Regions from separate parts of the Staphylococcus kloosii genome, predicted to be linked through region 2. Evidence: predicted binding sites of a transcription regulator. Region 2 holds the regulator's gene; each other region holds the start of a gene.
The links. Region 2 encodes Rex, which represses fermentation and respiration genes when NADH is low (regulators of the CRP and FNR family bind a similar motif). Its sites were predicted from a motif close to TTGTGAAATATTTCACAA; they were not measured.
Positions count from the first base shown of each region.

Region 1: the regulator Rex is predicted to act here: its motif matches at 1,163-1,180, upstream of C7J89_RS10305 (cytochrome ubiquinol oxidase subunit I).
Region 3: the regulator Rex is predicted to act here: its motif matches at 1,632-1,649, upstream of C7J89_RS07110 (L-lactate dehydrogenase).

Region 1 is NZ_CP027846.1:2,081,725-2,085,005, reverse strand. Features, by position in the region: gene ptsP (phosphoenolpyruvate--protein phosphotransferase) at 1-717, shown strand, start outside; gene C7J89_RS10310 (glutaredoxin family protein) at 765-998, opposite strand; gene C7J89_RS10305 (cytochrome ubiquinol oxidase subunit I) at 1,202-2,554, shown strand; gene C7J89_RS10300 (cytochrome d ubiquinol oxidase subunit II) at 2,554-3,281, shown strand, end outside.
Region 2 is NZ_CP027846.1:1,174,770-1,178,050, forward strand. Features, by position in the region: gene C7J89_RS05735 (ABC-F family ATP-binding cassette domain-containing protein) at 1-1,410, opposite strand, end outside; gene C7J89_RS05740 (redox-sensing transcriptional repressor Rex) at 1,566-2,207, shown strand; gene C7J89_RS05745 (YeeE/YedE family protein) at 2,443-3,281, shown strand, end outside.
Region 3 is NZ_CP027846.1:1,412,044-1,415,324, reverse strand. Features, by position in the region: gene C7J89_RS07115 (transcriptional regulator, SarA/Rot family) at 93-494, opposite strand; gene C7J89_RS07110 (L-lactate dehydrogenase) at 649-1,608, opposite strand; gene C7J89_RS07105 (alpha/beta fold hydrolase) at 1,783-2,613, opposite strand; gene C7J89_RS07100 (proline dehydrogenase family protein) at 2,847-3,281, shown strand, end outside.

The DNA of each region.
Region 1 (3,281 bases), 910 kb from region 2:
ACGCTAGACGTTGGTGGCGATAAAGAACTTCCATACTTAAATTTACCAGATGAAATGAATCCGTTCTTAGGTTATAGAGCAATTCGTTTATGTCTAGATCAACCAGATATCTTCAGACCACAATTGCGTGCTCTATTACGTGCTTCAGCGTACGGTAAATTGAATATTATGTTCCCAATGGTTGCAACTATTCAAGAATTCCGTGATGCTAAAGCATTATTAGAAGAAGAAAGAGCAAACTTAAAACAAGAAGGTATTGAAGTTTCTGATGATATCGAATTAGGTATCATGGTAGAAATTCCATCTACGGCTGCTTTAGCAGATGTCTTTGCTAAAGAAGTTGACTTCTTCAGTATTGGTACGAATGACTTAATCCAATACACTATGGCAGCAGACCGCATGTCTGAACGTGTGTCATACTTATACCAACCTTATAATCCAGCGATACTTCGTTTAGTTAAACAAGTAATCGAAGCTTCACATAATGAAGGTAAATGGACTGGTATGTGTGGTGAAATGGCGGGAGATGAAATTGCTATACCATTATTATTAGGTTTAGGTTTAGATGAATTCTCTATGAGTGCTACTTCAATCTTGAAAGCACGTCGTCAAATCAAAGAATTAAGTCAGTCTGAAATGCAAGAACTAACTAACCGTGCAATTAATGCGGCAACTTCAGAAGAAGTTCAAACATTAGTTAAACAATATACTAAATAGCAAATAAAAAGAAGTTTATTAAGTGTTAACACTTAATAAACTTCTTTTTATTTAATATTTAATTCAGCGTTGATTTTGTCCATATCAATTTGGTACATAGGCTCATTATTTAAAAGAATAAATGGCGTAGCAAATGCATCATAGTCCATCATTTCATTACGATATGTTGAGTTTTGTGAAATATTCTTTTCTGTATAATCAACATTTTTTTCAGTTAAATAATTTTTAATAAACGTACAAGGCGGGCAATCATTTTGTGAATAGATGATAATATTAGACATTTAAAACAAATTCCTTTCAAATTGAAATACTATTCCATAATATAAGAGATACAACATAAGAAATCAAGTTTGTGAACTGTCTGTGACACGTCATTAATTTGTCAATATTCAATTGAACCATAACAATTCCATCCATGAAAATAGCGAGTTATAATAAAAACATATTGTGATTTTTGTCACAAATTCAGAAAAAAGGTGATTTTATGGATTCAGTAGAAATAGCGCGTTTCCTCACAGGAATGACGCTAGCCGTTCATATAATTTTTGCGACTATTGGTGTTGGAATGCCATTAATGTTTGCTATTGCAGAATTTTTAGGTATTAAAAAGAATGATCCTAGTTATACTGCATTAGCAAAACGTTGGTCCAAAGGTTATACGATTACTGTCGCAGTCGGCGTTGTGACAGGAACAATTATCGGATTACAGTTGTCATTACTTTGGCCGACATTTATGCAAATGGGTGGCCATGTTATAGCATTACCACTATTTATGGAAACATTTGCATTCTTCTTTGAGGCTATCTTTTTAAGTATTTATTTATATACTTGGAACAGATTTAAAGGTAAATGGACACACGTAATTTTAAGTATTCCAGTTATTATTGGTGGTTCATTCTCTGCATTGTTCATTACTTCAGTAAACTCGTTTATGAACACGCCTGCAGGATTCCAAGTTAAAGACGGCAGAATGGTAAACGTTGAACCATGGGCAGCAATGTTTAATGCATCATTTTTAGTGAGATCATTTCACGTAGTTGCTACTGCACTTATGACGATGGCATTTATATTAGCTGCCGTAGCAGCATTTAAATTGTTGAAAAATAAAGTTAGTAAAGATGCAGAATATCATAAAAAGGCACTAAAAATAACGATGATATTAGGCTTAGTATTTACTTTAGGTTCAATGCTTGCTGGAGACTTATCAGCTAAATTTTTACACAAAGTACAACCAGAAAAATTAGCAGCATATGAATGGCATTTTGATACGGGTTCAAAAGCTGATTTGGTCTTCTTCGGTACACTTAATGAACATACACAACAAGTAACAGGTGCAATAAAAATACCTGGGTTACTAAGCTTTTTAGCAGACGATAATATTAATACTAAAGTAAAAGGATTAAATGATTTTCCTAAAGCTGACTTACCACCACTCATCGTGCATTATTTCTTTGACTTGATGGTATCACTTGGTGTATTTTGTTTCATCATTTCTGCGGCATATGTAGCGACGCTAATCTTTAAAAAATTACGACGCTTCATGCATGCTAAACCAATGCTATATGGTATCTTACTCACTGGTCCTGCAGCGATGTTAGCTATCGAATTTGGTTGGTTCTTAACAGAAATGGGTCGTCAACCTTGGATAGTTAGAGGTTATTTAAAAGTTAAAGAAGCTGCTACACAAGCAGGTGGTTTAACATTCGTTACTATTATGTTTGGATTACTTTACATTGTACTAATGGTAACATCAGCATATGTGCTAATAAGAATGTTTAAAAATAAACCTGCTTATAAAGATATCGCAGCAGTTTCAAATGAGAGAGGTGAGCAGTAATGATATTTTCTTATATTGGAATAATCGTCTTGTGGTTATTTTTGTTTTGCTATATTATTATTGCATCAATCGACTTTGGCGCAGGTTTCTTTGCATTACACGCTAAGATTACTAATCAAGATAAAAAGTTAAATCATATAATATCTAGATATTTGAACCCAGTATGGGAAGTAACTAACGTGTTCTTCGTGTTCTTTTTCGTAGGAATGGTAGGGTTCTTCCCAGACTCAGCATTATACTTTGGAACAGTATTATTAGTACCAGCTTCCATTGCATTAGTATTGTTATCGATAAGAGGTGCATTCTACGCATTTGAAAACTATGGCCAAGATTCTAAATTACCTTGGTTAGTATTATATGGTTTAACAGGATTATTTATTCCTGCATCGTTAGCCACTGCAATGACAATTTCTGAAGGTGGTTATATTACTAAGCATGGTTCAAACTTTGACTTGAATTGGACTGAATTATTACTAAGTCCATTTTCATGGTCAGTAGTATTTTTAGCAGTCATCACTGTACTTTATATCTCTTCAGGATTTTTAACATTTTATGCTGATAGAGCAAAAGATACGAGAGCATATAAATTATTAAGATATTGGTTCCTTTTCTGGGGACCACCGATGATTGCAATATCACTATTTGTCTTTTTATCATTAAGAATTCAAAATGAAGGTCATTTTTTATCAGCAGTGCTTAACTATTGGTGGTTATTCTTACTTAGTCT
Region 2 (3,281 bases):
TAGTATTAATACGTTATTGCGTTCTAACATTAATAATGCAAGTTGAAGCCTTGCTTTTTCGCCACCTGATAAATCGTTAATAATTTTCTTAACATCTTCTTGTACAAATAAGAAACGGCCAAGAACGGCTCTAATGTCCTTTTCATTCATAGTCGAGTATTGATCCCATACATAATCGAGAATTGTTTTAGTAGACTTGAATTCGGCTTGCTTTTGATCATAGTAACCAACTTTTAAATTGGCTCCAGTCGTAATATCCCCAGCTAGTGCATGTTGCTTTTCAGCGATTGTTTTAATAAGTGTTGATTTACCTATACCATTTGGGCCAATTATTGCGATATGATCACCCTTAGTTACTTCTAATGAAATAGGTTCAGTTATAGGTTCTTCATAACCAATTTCTAATTGTTTAATATGAAATACATCATTACCAGTGTTGCGATCAAAATCAAAAGTAATATTGGCGCTGCGCGCATCAATAAGTGGTTTATCAATTGTTTGCATTTTTTCTAAAGTCTTGCGCCTACTTTTGGCCATACCCGAAGTAGAGGCTCTAGCAATATTTTTATCGACAAATGTTTCAAGTTTTTTAATCTCTGCTTGTTGTTTTTCGTATTCTTGCATTCGTTTTGCATAATATTTGTCACGTTGTTCGATAAATTGAGCATAGTTTCCTTGATAATGTTGTACATCACCTAAGGCTACATCATAAATTTGATTAACAATTTTATCTAAGAAATATCTGTCGTGACTGATAATGACGATAGCGCCCTTAAAGTAATTTAAATAACCCTCTAACCATTCTGTCGTTTCCATATCAAGATGGTTGGTAGGCTCATCTAATAACAGTAAATCTGGTTCACTAAGTAACATTTGAGCTAATGATAAACGCGTCTTTTGACCACCACTAAAATCATTAATAGGACGATCAAAATCCGCTTCCTCAAAGTTTAAACCATGCAATACAGTTTTTATTTTACTTTCATATTGATAACCTTCTAGTTGTTCAAATTGGTTAGATAGGCTTTCGTACTTTTCGAGATGCTCTTTATAGTCATCACTATCAAAATCATCTGCATGTTGAGCCAACCAATCAGTTTCATTATTCATTTGTTGTCCAAGTTTTTTTATATGTTCAAATGGTTTCGACATTTCTTGAATAACTGTTGAAGTTGTATTTAATGTCATTTGTTGCGTTAAATAACCTAATTTTAAATTTTTGATTTTTGAAATATGTCCATCATCATATCCTTCAACACCAGCAATTATTTTCATTAATGTCGATTTGCCGGCACCATTTCTACCAACAATACCGATACGTTCACCGGTTTTAATTTCTACATTTACATCGTTAAAAATGTCTTCACCATCGAAAGATTTTGATATATCGTTTAGTTGTAATAATATCATGTTTTGTGCACCTCACTAATAGTTCTATTTTACCGTATATAGGTGTTAGATAAAACTACGATTGTTTATTTTTCTATTTTATTCATGTATAATATTGTGGTAATTGATTACATTTATAACTTTGTATATTTTCGTATTAATAGGGGGACTTAATTTTGGCGCATCAAAGTGATAAAATTCCTCGTGCTACATTAAAGCGTTTACCTTTATATTATAGATTTGTGAATACTTTAAAATCAAAAGGCATAGATAGAGTGAATTCAAAAACGATTAGTGAGGGTCTAAATATAGATTCAGCTACTATTCGTCGTGATTTTTCATATTTTGGAGAATTAGGTAAAAAAGGATACGGTTACAACATAGATAGTTTGTTGAACTTCTTTAAACATGAAATAAACGAAAATAATGAAATAAAAATTGCCATCGTTGGAGTTGGTAATTTGGGGAAAGCATTATTAAATTTTAATTTTTCTATTCATGATGAAATGACAATAACAGAAGCCTTCGATATACGTGAAGATGTTATAGGCACTAAAGTTGGCAATGTTAAGGTTAAGCATTATAACGATATAGCAACTATATTAAAAGAAGAAGAAATCGATGTTGTTATTCTTACTACAAATGAAAATGCAGCGCAACAAGTAACGGATCAATTAGTACAAACAGGTGTGAAAGGTATATTGAATTTCACGCCGACAAGAGTTCATACCCCAGGAGACGTACAAGTCCATCATATTGACCTAGGCATAGAATTACAGTCTTTATTATTCTTTATGCGCAACTACGGGGACAAATAAACAGTTAAGTTACCTTATGAGATAATGTCTGCCAGATACTATCTCATAAGGTAACTTTTTTAATTTTAAAACTTTTGCTTATTAAATAACTGTTCAAAAGATTTAAATTATGCAATTGCTACGTATAAAAAAATCTCGATTACAATATTATTACAAATTATCAAATGCTCTTGAAAAGACGAATGAAATCTAATATTATTATTCTTATTAATTTAATCGGAAAAGAGGGATTTATTTGGTGTGGTTAGTAATTAGTGGACTCATCGTTGGAGCGTTATTAGGTTTTGTTATGCAACGTACACGCTTCTGTTTAGCAGGCGGTTTCCGAGATATGTATATTCAGAAAAGTAATAAAATGTTTTATGCTTTATTAATAGCTATATCTGTACAAAGTATTGGATTACTTGTCTTAACATCTACAGGCGTCGTTACAATACCTACAGAATCATACCCTATCATTGGGACAGTTATCGGATCATTTATTTTTGGTATAGGGATGATTTTATCAGGAGGATGTGCAACGGGTACTTGGTATCGTGCCGGTGAAGGTTTAATAGGTAGTTGGATTGCATTAGTGTTATATGGTTTCACTGCTGCAGTTACAAAATTCGGCTTGCTTTTACCTGTAATGGATAAAGTTAATAAACCGACAAATGTTAATGCAAGTATGGCACAAACGACAGGTATTCCTATGTGGGTTTGGGTTTTATTATTGGTGATTGTAACTGTATTTTTCGTAACTAAAACATTACGCAAGCCAAAAGTTGCTGTACCAACTTTAAAACGTAAATTTACAGGCATACGTTACTACTTATTTGAGAAAAAATATCATCCTTTCGTTGCAGCTATCGTAGTTGGTTTAATTGCTTTATTAGCATGGCCAGCAAGTGAAGCAACAGGTCGAATGGACGGCTTAGGTATTACTACACCTTCAGCTAACTTAGTTCAATTTTTAATTAGTGGTGACGTTAAACTATTAGACTGGGGCGTATTTTTAGTCTTAGGTATCTTTTTAGGTTCTTATGTTGCTGCTAAAGGATCAAGAGAATTCAAATGGAGATTACCAGATAAAAA
Region 3 (3,281 bases), 240 kb from region 2:
GTCACTTCATGTGACGGCAATCTTTTTATTTATGACTTTATGCATAAATAGGCTGTTATGTTTAATTCTTTGTTACAAAATCCCTAAGTTTTCTATAAGTTTAAAATTGCAGTTATACTTTCTTGAAAACTTTCTTTTCTTGAATTAATCTCACCAATTATAAAGTTTAAAAGATGTTCCCTTTCACCTTCTAACTTGTCATTAAAATGAATAATTACTGTACGTTCATCGTTTTGAGGTCTCTCTTTAATAATCCATTTCTTCTCAACTAAATCATTATACGTACGTGTACGTTTATATGATTTGATGTGTACAAATTCATCCATTTGTTTTAAAGTCATTGAACCTTCTTTCCAAAGTGTAAGTAAGATTAAAATCTCTTCTTTAGACATTTTATATTCTTTCTTAATGCTTTTGAAAATATTTTCAATTTCTTCTAGAATTTGGTTCAAATTCAAGACATTTGCAACCTTATTATCTAACGCTTTCCCCATAACAATTCCCCCATATAAAAAATATATAGTAAAACATGTAAAATTAATTTTAAATCATTTATCATATTTTTAATAGTCGTAAACTTAACGTTTATTAAAAATTACATTTTTTATTAAAATTAATCTTATACACATTTTAAAATTATTTTAAGGATTATGCAATAAAGTAATTTCTTAATTTTTTCTGAGTATCCTTTAAAATTAATATGGAGTCTTTAAATTGTTCTTTTTCTTTAGTATTTAACACAACTTCATATACTTTCATAGCACCATTTCTATTAATTAGCGTCGGTACTCCGATATAGACATCGTTGTAACCATAATTATTTTCTAAATAGCTTGAAACTGTTAGCACTTTATTTTGATTACTTAAAATAGCAACAGTAATTTCTGTTAATGCCATTGCAATACCATAACACGTTGCCCCTTTTGCTCTAATAATATGGTATGCAGCTTCTTTTGTGTTAATAAATGCTTGGTTTAAATCATTTTCAGATATTGTATATTGTGTTCTAAAATTATTTAAAGATTGTCCAGCGATTTGTACGTTTGACCATACAGCCAATTCAGAGTCACCATGTTCACCAATTATTTGCGCATCGATATTAGCTGGTGCGATGTTAGTTAATAGTGCAAGTTCATGTGTAAAACGTGCACTATCAAGTACGGTACCTGAACCGATTACTTTTTCTTTAGGGAAACCAGAAAGTTTTTTTGTCACATAAGCCATAATATCTACAGGATTAGTTGCTATAATAAATATGCCTGAAAATTTATACGCCATAATATTAGCAATAATTTCTTTATATATTTCTGTATTTTTCGTTACTAAATCTAATCTCGTTTCGTGGGGTTGTTGGTTAACGCCTGCCGTAATTACTATAATGTCAGCATCAGCACAATCTTCATATGTACCAACTTTTAAATGAGTATTTTTGGCACATAATGCTGAAGCATGCGCTAAATCTTTTACATCTCCTGCTACTCTTTCTTTATTTACATCTATAATAGCTAGTTCGTCTACAATCCCTTGAGTTACTAATGTATAAGCATAACTGGAACCTACTGCTCCATCACCTATTAAAACTACTTTATTACTTTTTGTATATTCCATAAGATCACACCTATCACTTTAAATTGTGATTTTTTTCACAATATTAATTTAGCACTTTCTTAGCAGAAATACAACATTTATTGTGATTTTTTTCACATAATATAATAATAAATTAGATTGAACATTGACTATACAATAATAATATCGTATTTATTCAATGCCCAATCTAGTACGCTAATAGTTATTTACATTATTTTCATCTTCAATGATAAAACCCATTGCACTAGAACTATTATTTAAAAATGATAGTATATAACGCATCACTTCATCTCTTTCAGGTTCGTTGTGTACTTCATGGTATAAACCTTCCCAAGCTTTGAAGTATAGTTCATCAGACTTCACTTTATTTTTAATTTCTTCCATAAGTTTAGTATCGGCAACTTTGTCTTCGGTACCATACATTAACAATAGCGGTATTTTATTAATATCTGTCAAATGTGTTACTGTTTCTTTCATTACCTCACATACTTGTTTATACCAATGATACGTAACTTTAGTTAACATTAATTGGTCTTCTAACGTTTCTTCGATTACTTCAGAGTTACGTGTTAAATCATTGGCGTCGATGCCTACTTTGAAACGCGTATCTTTGGCAATATTACTAACGTTAGCGACTATTTTATCCTTACGTGATTTTCCACTTTTTTGAAATTCTAATATTGGAGAAATTAGTGCTAATCCTTCTATCGGAACTTCCACACGTTCAAGTAGATTTAGCATTATTAATCCACCTAAACCGACACCTATAACGTATGTTGGAATTTTATATTCATTTGCAATTTTAATCCATTCCAAGACATTTTCATGATATACGTCAAAATTTTTAATTTGACCTTTATTGGAACGTGAAGTTTGACCTTGACCTGGTAAATCACCCATTATTACGTGATATCCATTACGACGAAGCATAGTAATTAAATAGGCATATCTACCAGTATGTTCTAACATGTTATGTACAATTACAATTACACCTTTGGCTTCGTTTTCAGTTTCCCACTTCCACATATCGTATACTTCTCCTTCTCGTAATATTTCATTAGCTTAATTGTATCAAATAATTATACTAAATTACCATTTTTTATCCCGTAATCAGGGCAATCATTTCTGTTATAGTCAAATTGGCTAATATTGTGTAATATGTAATATATAAAGTATAATAAATATTTGTGAACGTTTTCATCACTATTAAATTCATGATACACTGTTGTAGAACAGAGTTATTGTTAGGAGGAATGAACATGCCAATCGTGAAAGATTTCTTTATTGCTTTATCCAATAGTCAATTTTTAAACGCTACTGCGAAAAAATTAGGACCCATGTTTGGTGCAAAAAAAGTAGTAGCTGGCAACACTATACCAATGTTATTGGAGACGATACAACGTCTAAACGACAAGGGAATCGTTGTTACAGTTGATAATTTAGGTGAATATGTTGCAAATGAAGGTGAAGCAATTCAAGCTAAAGATCGAATTTTAGAAGTTATGTATGCTATTTACGACAATAATTTAGATGCACATATGTCTATTAAAATTAGTCAATTAGGTGCAGAATTCGACTTAGACCTTGCTTATAAAAATTTAAGAGAAATATTATTAAAAGCAAATGAATTTAATAATATGCATATTAACATAGATACTGAAAAATACGAGTCTTTATTTGGTGTAATCCAAACT